4 regions of the Streptomyces sp. NPDC001544 genome follow, and region 2 is predicted to be linked to each of the others. Evidence: riboswitches for the same ligand, from Rfam matches in the RefSeq annotation. Region 2 holds a riboswitch; each other region holds the start of a gene.
What was found. Region 2 has a riboswitch for cyclic di-AMP ahead of ACFY0F_RS33785 (M23 family metallopeptidase). Riboswitches for the same ligand answer to the same signal wherever they lie in the genome.
Positions count from the first base shown of each region.

Region 1 (2,192 bases), on a different contig from region 2:
CGATCTGGACGCGCTGCTCGGCGAGACCCTGGGCGTCTGGCAGGGCTCCTCGGCCCAGCCCCGCCCGGTGCCGCCGGTGACCGCCGACGACACCGGACGCGTCGTCATCGTCGACCGTCCGGGCGCCGTCCAGACCCAGCTGCTCATCGGCCGCGTCGGCCCCGACCGGCACGACCGCGTGTGGCCCGCCCAGGTGCTCGGCACCTACTGCCTCGGCGGCACCCTCACCTCCCGCCTGGACCGTGTGCTGCGCGAGGAGAAGGGCTACACCTACGGCGTGCGCGCGTTCGGGCAGGTCCTGAGGTCCGGCCCCGAGGGCAACGGCGCCTCGATGCTCGCCATCAGCGGCTCCGTGGACACCCCGAACACCGGTCCCGCGCTGCAGGACCTGTGGACGGTGCTGCGCACGCTCGCCGCGGAGGGGCTCACCGACGCCGAGCGCGACGTGGCCGTGCAGAACCTCGTCGGGGTGGCGCCGCTGAAGTACGAGACGGCGGCCGCCGTGGCGAGCACGCTGGCCGACCAGGTCGAGCAGCACCTGCCCGACGACTTCCAGGCGACGCTGTACCGGCAGCTCGCCGCGACCGGCACGGTGGAGGCGACCGCCGCGGTCGTCAACGCCTTCCCGGTGGACCGCCTGGTGACGGTCCTGGTCGGGGACGCGGCACAGATCAAGGAGCCCGTCGAGGCGCTCGGCGTCGGCGAGGTCTCCGTCGTGACCGCCGAGTAACCGGCAAGCCCGGCAAGGCCGGCAGCCGCGCGGCAGCGGCACGCGCGCGTGGGGCCCTGGTGACCGATGGATCGCCAGGGCCCCACGGTGTTCCCGAAGTCTGAGCAGGATGTCCGAATTGGGGCGGAGGTTGCCTGTCTGCCCTGTGGGATGCGCTACAAAAGCCCTGTTGCGTTTGAGGATTGAAAGGTGCGCCGCTTAGCGTCGTCCGGGCTGTTCGTCAGGCATCGCGCCGCACCCGCGGCACCGGACAGCCATCGCCGAGTCCCCGTACGGCGCGAGCCAGGGGAGCCGGGGACCCATCGTCCCTTGGGGTGAATCGGACGCCCGCGCACACCGCGAGGGGGCCCGTAGGAGACCTTCCTGCTCCGAACCCGTCAGCTAACCCGGTAGGCGAGAAGGAAGGAAAGGATCAGCCACTTCATGGCGTTCACCCGCGCCACCGGGAAGCACCGCCGTCCCGGCCGGATGCACCGCACCACCGCCCGCGCCGCGGGCGTCGCGGCCCTCGCCACCACCGGCGCCATCGGCGCCCTCGCCGCTCCGGCGCTCGCCGCCGAGCCCGCGCCCGCGCCCGAGCAGACCGCCCTCACCCCGGTCATCACCATCAGCGACTCGGTGCCCGAGCAGATCGACGCCCAGGCCGACGCCCAGAAGGAGGCCGCCGAGCGGAAGGCGGCCGAGGAGGCCGCGCGCAAGAAGGCCGCCGAGCAGGCGCAGAAGGCGCGCGAGGCAGCGCGGGAGGCCAAGGCACGGGCGGCCCGTGCGGCCGAGCGCAAGCGGCTGAACCAGTTCGTCGCGCCGATCACCGGCTCGTACGTCTCCACCGGTTACCAGGCCAGCAGCTCCCTGTGGTCGTCCGGCTCGCACACCGGTATCGACTTCCACGCCGCGAGCGGCACCGCCGTCCACGCGGTCGGCGCGGGCACCGTGGTGTCCACCGGCTGGGGCGGGGCGTACGGCAACCAGATCGTGATCAAGATGGCCGACGGCATGTACACCCAGTACGGCCACCTGTCGTCCATCGGGGTCTCGGTCGGCCAGAAGGTCACCCCGGGCCAGCAGATCGGCCTGTCCGGCTCGACCGGCAACACCACCGGGCCGCACCTCCACTTCGAGGCCCGCACCGGCCCCGACTACGGTTCGGACGTCGACCCCATCGCCTACCTCCGCAAGCACGGCGTGAACGTCTGACCCGGGATCCCCCCGGATCTCTCGGTTCCCCCAAGATCCACCCCCCACCCGAAGCCCCGGCCCGAGAGCCGGGGCTTTCGTGGTTTCCGCGCCACCTTGCCGGCCGCCACTGTCCAAAAAAACTCCATGGATTCCGACCCGCCGTCGGAAATTCCCGCCCATTGCAATAGAGTCACGGAACGGACGTCAATCGGCGGCGTTTCACGGGGATTATTGGCGGAGGTCGGTATGCGTATTCCGGCGCACTCGGTATGCACGGCGATCCGGG
Region 1 is NZ_JBIAVN010000012.1:112,073-114,264, reverse strand. Features, by position in the region: gene ACFY0F_RS27360 (M16 family metallopeptidase) at 1-730, shown strand, start outside; cyclic di-AMP (ydaO/yuaA leader) riboswitch at 979-1,140, shown strand; gene ACFY0F_RS27355 (M23 family metallopeptidase) at 1,154-1,924, shown strand; gene ACFY0F_RS27350 (GntR family transcriptional regulator) at 2,153-2,192, shown strand, end outside.
Region 1: it holds a riboswitch for cyclic di-AMP, as region 2 does, so the genes downstream of both, ACFY0F_RS27355 (M23 family metallopeptidase) here and ACFY0F_RS33785 (M23 family metallopeptidase) in region 2, are expected to answer to the same signal.

Region 2 (2,192 bases):
CACGGGCACCTCGTTCATGCGTCGGGGTCCCGTCAGGGGTTGAGGCCCTTGCCGTGCAGCCACGCCATCGGGTCGATGGCGGTGGGCTGTCCGTCGGGATGGACCTCGAGGTGGAGGTGCGGGCCGGTGACGTTGCCGGTGGCGCCGACGCGGCCGATGACCTCACCGGTTTGGACCTTCTGGCCGACCTTCACGTTGATCGAGGACTGGTGGCAGAACCACAGCTCGGTGCCGTCGTCGAGGGTGAGGATCGTGCGGTAGCCGTAGGCGCCGGCCCAGCCCGCCTCGGTGATCGTGCCGCTGTGGATGGCCTTGATGAGCGTGCCGGTCGGCGCCGCGAAGTCAAGGCCGGTGTGGTAGCCGGAGGACCACATGGCGCCGGGCTGACCGAAGGTGCCGGTGAGCGTGTACGAGGAGGTCGGCAGCGTGTACTGCGCGGCCAGCTTGGCGAGGCGGTCGGCCTCGGCCTGCTTCTTGACGGCGGCCTCGGCCTTCTCCTTGGCGGCGGCGGCCTTGACCGCGGCCTCCTGCTCCGCCTTGGCGGCCACGGCGGCGGACTGCTTCCCGGCGGCGGCCACGGCGGCGGCGGTGGCCTTGCCGTCGGCCTGGCTCTTCTGCCGCTCGGCCTGGGCCATGATCCGGTTGCGCAGGGCCTCGCCGGCGTCGGTGCCGCCCTGGTCGCTGTCGGCGGCTGCCACGCCGACGTCGGTCAGGCTGGCCGCGGTGACCTTGGCGCCGTCGGTGTGGTCGCCCAGCAGCGAGCCGACGGAGGGCAGGTCGGGCAGGGATAGGGAAACCGGCGGCTTGCCGGTGTTGGCGCTGGCGATGCCGCCCGCGCCGACGGCGGCGATGACGCCGACGCCCAGAACGGTGGAGCTGCGGGCGAGTCCCCCGCCGCGCTGCTTGGTGACCCGGTGCCGGCCGCGTTCCGGGCGGAGGGACCCCTCGGTGGGGTTCCACTCCTCCCAGGGGCCCTCGTCGGTGCGGTAGTCGCCGTAGACGAAGGTGTCGGTGCGCCGGCTCGGCGCGAACGGGGCTGTGGGGGCAGGCGGGTTGGACGCCACTCGGGCGTGCTCCTTTCCTTCCGTGACGCCTACCGGGTTAGCTGACGGGTTCGGAGCAGGAAGGTCTCCTACGCGCGTATACCGGCCGTGAACTCGACGAGCTCACAACGGCATTCGTGCGATTCACCCCAAAGTGGTGGTTCCCCGGTTCCCTTTCGGGATTCGGCGCGTGCGCACGGAGCCGTCTCGGGTGACGGCTGGGACGACCGCGCTGCGTTATCGAACGTTAATAGGCCTACCCGTCGGTTTCCAAGAGATCTGGCTTGATCATTAGCGTTTTCACCGAAGGACTTACACACCAAGGACGGTGAAAACCGGGCGAGTTGACCACGGCCCGGATGCCACGGCGGACCGTGGGAGGCTGCAAGCGGACTACCGGGGGCGCAAAAAACACTCAGGGCCGGAATCCCTGTGCTGGATTCCGGCCCTGAGCCTTCAGTAGCGGGGACAGGATTTGAACCTGCGACCTCTGGGTTATGAGCCCAGCGAGCTACCGAGCTGCTCCACCCCGCGTCGTTGTGTCACCAGTGTACGTCATCCGCGGGACACCTCGCACACGCCTTTCCGATCAGCCCGGCAGGTGCCGGTTCGGCACCTTCGCCGCCGCCTCGTACTCCGGCACGACGACCACGTCCACGCCCCCGGCCGCCAGCAGTCCGCTCCCGTCGGCCCCGGTGACGAACGTGTCCGGCTCCCGCCATGCCGTGACCACCCGCCGCACCCCCGCGTCGAGGATCAACCGGGCACACGGCGCCGGCCGGGAGGCCCGCCGGGCGCACGGTTCGAGGCTGCTGTACACCGTGGCACCGGCCAGCCGGGGGTCGTCGGGCCGGATCCTGGCCAGCGCCGCCTCCTCCGCGTGGACCACGGGGTCGCCGCCTTCACGCGAGTGGCCGCGCGCGAGCTCCGTGCCGTCGGCGGCCACGACCACCGCCCCGACGCTGAACGCCGTCTTGGAGGGCGGGCACAGCGCGGCCAGCTCGCAGGCGATCCGCAGCCAGTGGCGGTCGGCGGGGGCGGCCGAGGGGCCGGTGCCGGGGGCGGTCGGCTCGTAGCGCATCAGGACGACGTCCTCGATACGGCGGGTCTCCAGCAGCCGCAGGCGGCCGGCCTGGTAGCCGCCGGGTC
Region 2 is NZ_JBIAVN010000019.1:138,042-140,233, reverse strand. Features, by position in the region: gene ACFY0F_RS33785 (M23 family metallopeptidase) at 33-1,064, opposite strand; cyclic di-AMP (ydaO/yuaA leader) riboswitch at 1,076-1,242, opposite strand; tRNA gene ACFY0F_RS33780 (tRNA-Met) at 1,504-1,577, opposite strand; gene ACFY0F_RS33775 (dihydrofolate reductase family protein) at 1,633-2,192, opposite strand, start outside.

Region 3 (2,192 bases), on a different contig from region 2:
CGAGCAGACCCTCCTCGACAGCCGCCAATCCGGCCTGGACATCGGCTTCCAGAGCCTGGTCCCGCACGCTCAGCCCGAATGGCCCGACGACGGTCACGAGGGGTCTCCTGTCTGCTGGTGTCTGCTGGCGATTACGCGGTTTGTCGATAGGTCGCTGCCCTCACTCGAGTCAGCGTATCCGGTCGGCTTTCGATCACCGAGGGCGCCCACCGTTACAGGCCGGGCGCTATCGGATCACGACCGTTATGTTTTCGATCGGTCGATAAGGACGGATATTTATCCGCTTACCCGGAAGTACGACTGGAGTACCTCGACCAAAGCAGCCGACTCCCCTCACCCTGCCCGCCGGGATTACCGGCACCGCGCCCTTCATGCCCTATTTGCCGCGATTGCCATTTCGTGAATTGGGTCACGCCGCCTACCAGGAGGGGCCCGACACCCCAGACCGCTTTTCCCCGTTCACCTCTGGCCAGTTGAGGCTTGGCAGACGCAAAGGATCAAGTGCCCCATACACGATAGAACAAGGTCAACTAGGACTTTGTGTGAATCCAAGGCTTGTTCCGGACATGTGCTCTCGCATACGTTCCCGGCCGTCGGGCGGACGCCGAATCCTGCCGCCGCCCATCAGACCCATCGACGAACTCATTCGCGTACGGCAGGAGCGGGGGACCCAGGTAAGCCGCCGGTCCGGGCGACACCCGTCGTCCCGGGACGGCTCGGGGTGAAGTCGTGCCGCCTTCGGGCGGCACGGCCGGGCAGCTCCCAGCCCGAACCCGACAGCTCACCTCGCAGGCGACGGAGAGGAACTTCGCCATGTCTGCTGCCGCTCAGCACCGCCCTGCCCGCTTCGCCCGCATCGCCCGCAGACTCGCCGCCGCCGGCGCCGGGGCCGCCGTGATCGCCCTGCCGCTGGCCGGCGCGACCAGCGCCTCGGCCGCCACGCCCACGACCGCGCCCAGCACGGTCACGTACCCGAACAACCTGGACGGCTGGATCCGCGACTCGCTCGCGGTCATGGCGCAGCACGGCATCCCCGGCACGTACAACGGCATCTACCGCAACGTGATGCGCGAGTCCTCGGGCAACCCGCTGGCCATCAACCTCTGGGACTCCAACGCCGCCGCCGGCACTCCGTCCAAGGGCCTGCTGCAGGTCATCGCCCCGACGTTCAACGCCTACCACGTGTCCGGCACCTCGTGGAACATCTACGACCCGATCGCCAACATCACGGCCGCCTGCAACTACGCCGCCCACCGCTACGGCTCGATCGACAACGTGTACGGCGCGTACTGACCGGCTGACCGGTTCCCTCACGGGAAGCATCTTTCGAGGACGACGGCGATGCCGTCGTCCTCGTTCGACAAAGTGATCTCGTCGGCCACCGCCTTGAGTTCCGGGTGCGCGTTGGCCATGGCCACACCGTGCGCAGCCCAGTCGAACATCGGGATGTCGTTGGGCATGTCCCCGAAGGCGACCGCCCTGTCGGGGCTCAGCCCGAGGTGGTCGGCGGCCAGCGCCAGCCCGGTCGCCTTGGTCACACCGCACGGCTGCAATTCGACGGTTCCCGGTCCCGACATGGTGACCGTCGCCAGCGAGCCCACGGCCGCGCGGGCCGTGGCGGCCAACTCGTCGTCCGTCAGTGTGTGATGGCGCAGCAGGACCTTGCTGATCGGCTCGCACCACAGGTCGTCGCGCCGCCGGACCCGCACGGCGGGCAGCGTCGGGTGGGGCATCAGATAACCGGGTTCGATGAGCGTGAGCCCGTCCACCCCGTCCTGGTCGACGGCCGCGTACACCTCCCCCACCTCGGCCTCGATCTTGCCGAGCGCGGTCTCGGCCAGCTCCCGGTCCAGGGTGACCGACCACAGCAGGCGGTCGGCACCGGCGTCGTACACCTGCGCCCCCTGGGCACACACCGCGAGTCCCCTGCCACCCAGGTCGTCGAGCAGCGGCCGCACCCGCGGTGCCGGGCGTCCGGTCACCACGAGGTGCCGGGCACCCGCGTGCCCGGCACGCGCGAGGGCGGCCAGGGACCGGTCGGAGAGGGTGTCGTCGCCACGCAGGAGCGTTCCGTCGAGATCGGTCGCGACGAGGGTGAAGGCGGGGAGCGGATTTCCGGGGGGTGCGGCCATGATCAGAGAATACGGACACCACGCCCCGGCAACTCACCGCTGTTTTCGGCCTCAGCCGTG
Region 3 is NZ_JBIAVN010000010.1:162,882-165,073, reverse strand. Features, by position in the region: gene ACFY0F_RS24960 (polyprenyl synthetase family protein) at 1-97, opposite strand, end outside; cyclic di-AMP (ydaO/yuaA leader) riboswitch at 625-808, shown strand; gene ACFY0F_RS24955 (transglycosylase SLT domain-containing protein) at 814-1,293, shown strand; gene ACFY0F_RS24950 (HAD family hydrolase) at 1,311-2,132, opposite strand.
Region 3: it holds a riboswitch for cyclic di-AMP, as region 2 does, so the genes downstream of both, ACFY0F_RS24955 (transglycosylase SLT domain-containing protein) here and ACFY0F_RS33785 (M23 family metallopeptidase) in region 2, are expected to answer to the same signal.

Region 4 (2,192 bases), on a different contig from region 2:
TCGACACGGGCGTCGGAGACTCCGGATCATCCGATTCCGGCAACTCCTCCCATTCAAGCGATTCATCCGGTTCAACCGACTCCTCCGGTTCGAAGGGTTCCGGGACTTCCGGGAATTCCGCCGATTCCTCGAATTCCGCGTCCGGTTCATCCGGGTCGCCCGATTCCGGCCCCTCGTCGGACGCCTCGCCCCCGCCGAGTTCGAGCAAGGGTGCCGACGCTGCGGACGACTCCTCCGCTTCGGGCAAGTCGGGCAAGACGGCCTCTTCCGGCTCCGGGCATGCGCAGGGCGGTGGCGGTTCGTCCACGGCGGGCCCCGAGGTCGACAACTCGGACAATTCATGGCAGACCGGGGGTTCTTGGAGCCTTGTGGATACCGGGGCGATCAGTGGTGGCCGCCATCGGGGCGACAGTGCGGACGAAGACGTGACGAAAAGCCAGGCGACTCCCTCTTCCGGCCGTCACGCCGCACGCGAGTACACCGTCCACGCCGGCGACACCCTGGCCTCCATCGCCGACTCCCTTGACCTCGAGGGCGGGTGGCGGGCGCTCTACTCCGCCAACAAGGACGCCATCGGCACCGACCCGAACAACGTCACCGCCGGTCAGACGCTGGAACTCAGCGTCGAAAAGGGTTGAAAGCAGGGGTAGTTGACGCCCCGTTTTAGGCTTGATTGTCCGGTTTGGTGAAAGTGTGGGATGAGTCTCAGAAGCCCTGATCGTCTTTGAAATCCGGCGGATCGCATGTCTACGGTCGTGACCGCTCGCCAACACGAGCCCCGGCTGCCGCAACGCCGAATCCTGCCAGCGGCTGCCCGGGAACAGTCGTCGCGTCAAGCGCCGTAGGCAGGAGCGGGGGACCCAAGGTAGGCGCCGGGTCCGGAGGTCGGCAGACCGACGGAAACGGCTAGGGGTGGAGCCGCGTCTCGCACGAGAACCACGCGAGGTGCGGCCGGGCAACTCAACCGGCCCGAACCCGACAGCTCACCTCGCAGGCGTCGGTGAGGGGATCGATCCATGCTGTTTTCCGGCAAGGGCAAGCACCGTCGTCCGTCCAAGGCCGTCCGCGCCATCGCTGTCGCCGGTGTCACCGGCGCCGCCGTCGCCGCCCCGCTGATGGCGTCCGGCAGCGCCTCCGCCGCCACCGCCTCCGAGTGGGACTCGGTCGCCCAGTGCGAGTCCGGCGGCAACTGGTCCATCAACACCGGCAACGGCTACTACGGCGGTCTGCAGTTCTCCGCCTCCACCTGGGCCGCGTACGGCGGCACCAACTACGCCCCGCAGGCCAACCAGGCCAGCAAGTCCCAGCAGATCGAGATCGCCGAGAAGGTCCTCGCCGCGCAGGGCAAGGGTGCCTGGCCGGTCTGCGGCAAGGGGCTGTCCGGCGCCACGTACAGCGGCTCCAGCAGCTCCAGTGGCTCCAGCAACTCCGGCAGCTCGTCGAGCTCCGCCGGCTCCTCGTCGAACGGCACCACCACCCGCTCGACCGACCAGCAGGCCGCCAACCGCTCCGAGGTGCGGTCGACGCCGAAGAAGACCGTCACCACCCCGACCGGCAAGAAGGTCGAGAAGGGCGATGGCGAGTACAAGGTCGTCACGGGTGACACCCTCAGCTCGATCGCCGCGGAGCACCACGTCGCCGGCGGCTGGGAGAAGCTGTTCCAGCTGAACAAGGACATCATCGACGACGCCAACGTCATCTACCCGGGCCAGCAGCTGCACCTGAAGTGACACCTGGTCCTTACCCGAACCACAGTGCCCTCATCACCATGCCTCCCACAGTGGAGGCCTGGTGAGGGCCGCCCCCGCCCTCACGGGCTCCCCGCTCCGGTGCGTGTTCCCCCGTACGCACCGGAGCGGGGTTTTTCGTTCCCTCGGGGCTTCTCTTCACCCCACCCTTTGTTCCGGCAAGGAACAATGTGTACGGTCACCGTGTCCACGGGGCGGTCGGTCGGCTGCCGATGCCCCGGGGACGGTTAGGCTCTAGTCGCAAGGCCCCGCCGCAAGGCACACAGCCCCGCACTTCCAGCGTCACATCCAAGAAGGAGATGCTCGTGCCGTCCATCGACGTCGTCGTAGCCCGGGAAATCCTGGACTCCCGAGGCAACCCCACGGTCGAGGTCGAGGTCGGCCTCGACGACGGCAGCACGGGTCGTGCCGCCGTCCCGTCCGGCGCCTCCACGGGCGCCTTCG
Region 4 is NZ_JBIAVN010000020.1:23,903-26,094, forward strand. Features, by position in the region: gene ACFY0F_RS33950 (transglycosylase family protein) at 1-638, shown strand, start outside; cyclic di-AMP (ydaO/yuaA leader) riboswitch at 828-1,012, shown strand; gene ACFY0F_RS33955 (transglycosylase family protein) at 1,017-1,730, shown strand; gene eno (phosphopyruvate hydratase) at 2,048-2,192, shown strand, end outside.
Region 4: it holds a riboswitch for cyclic di-AMP, as region 2 does, so the genes downstream of both, ACFY0F_RS33955 (transglycosylase family protein) here and ACFY0F_RS33785 (M23 family metallopeptidase) in region 2, are expected to answer to the same signal.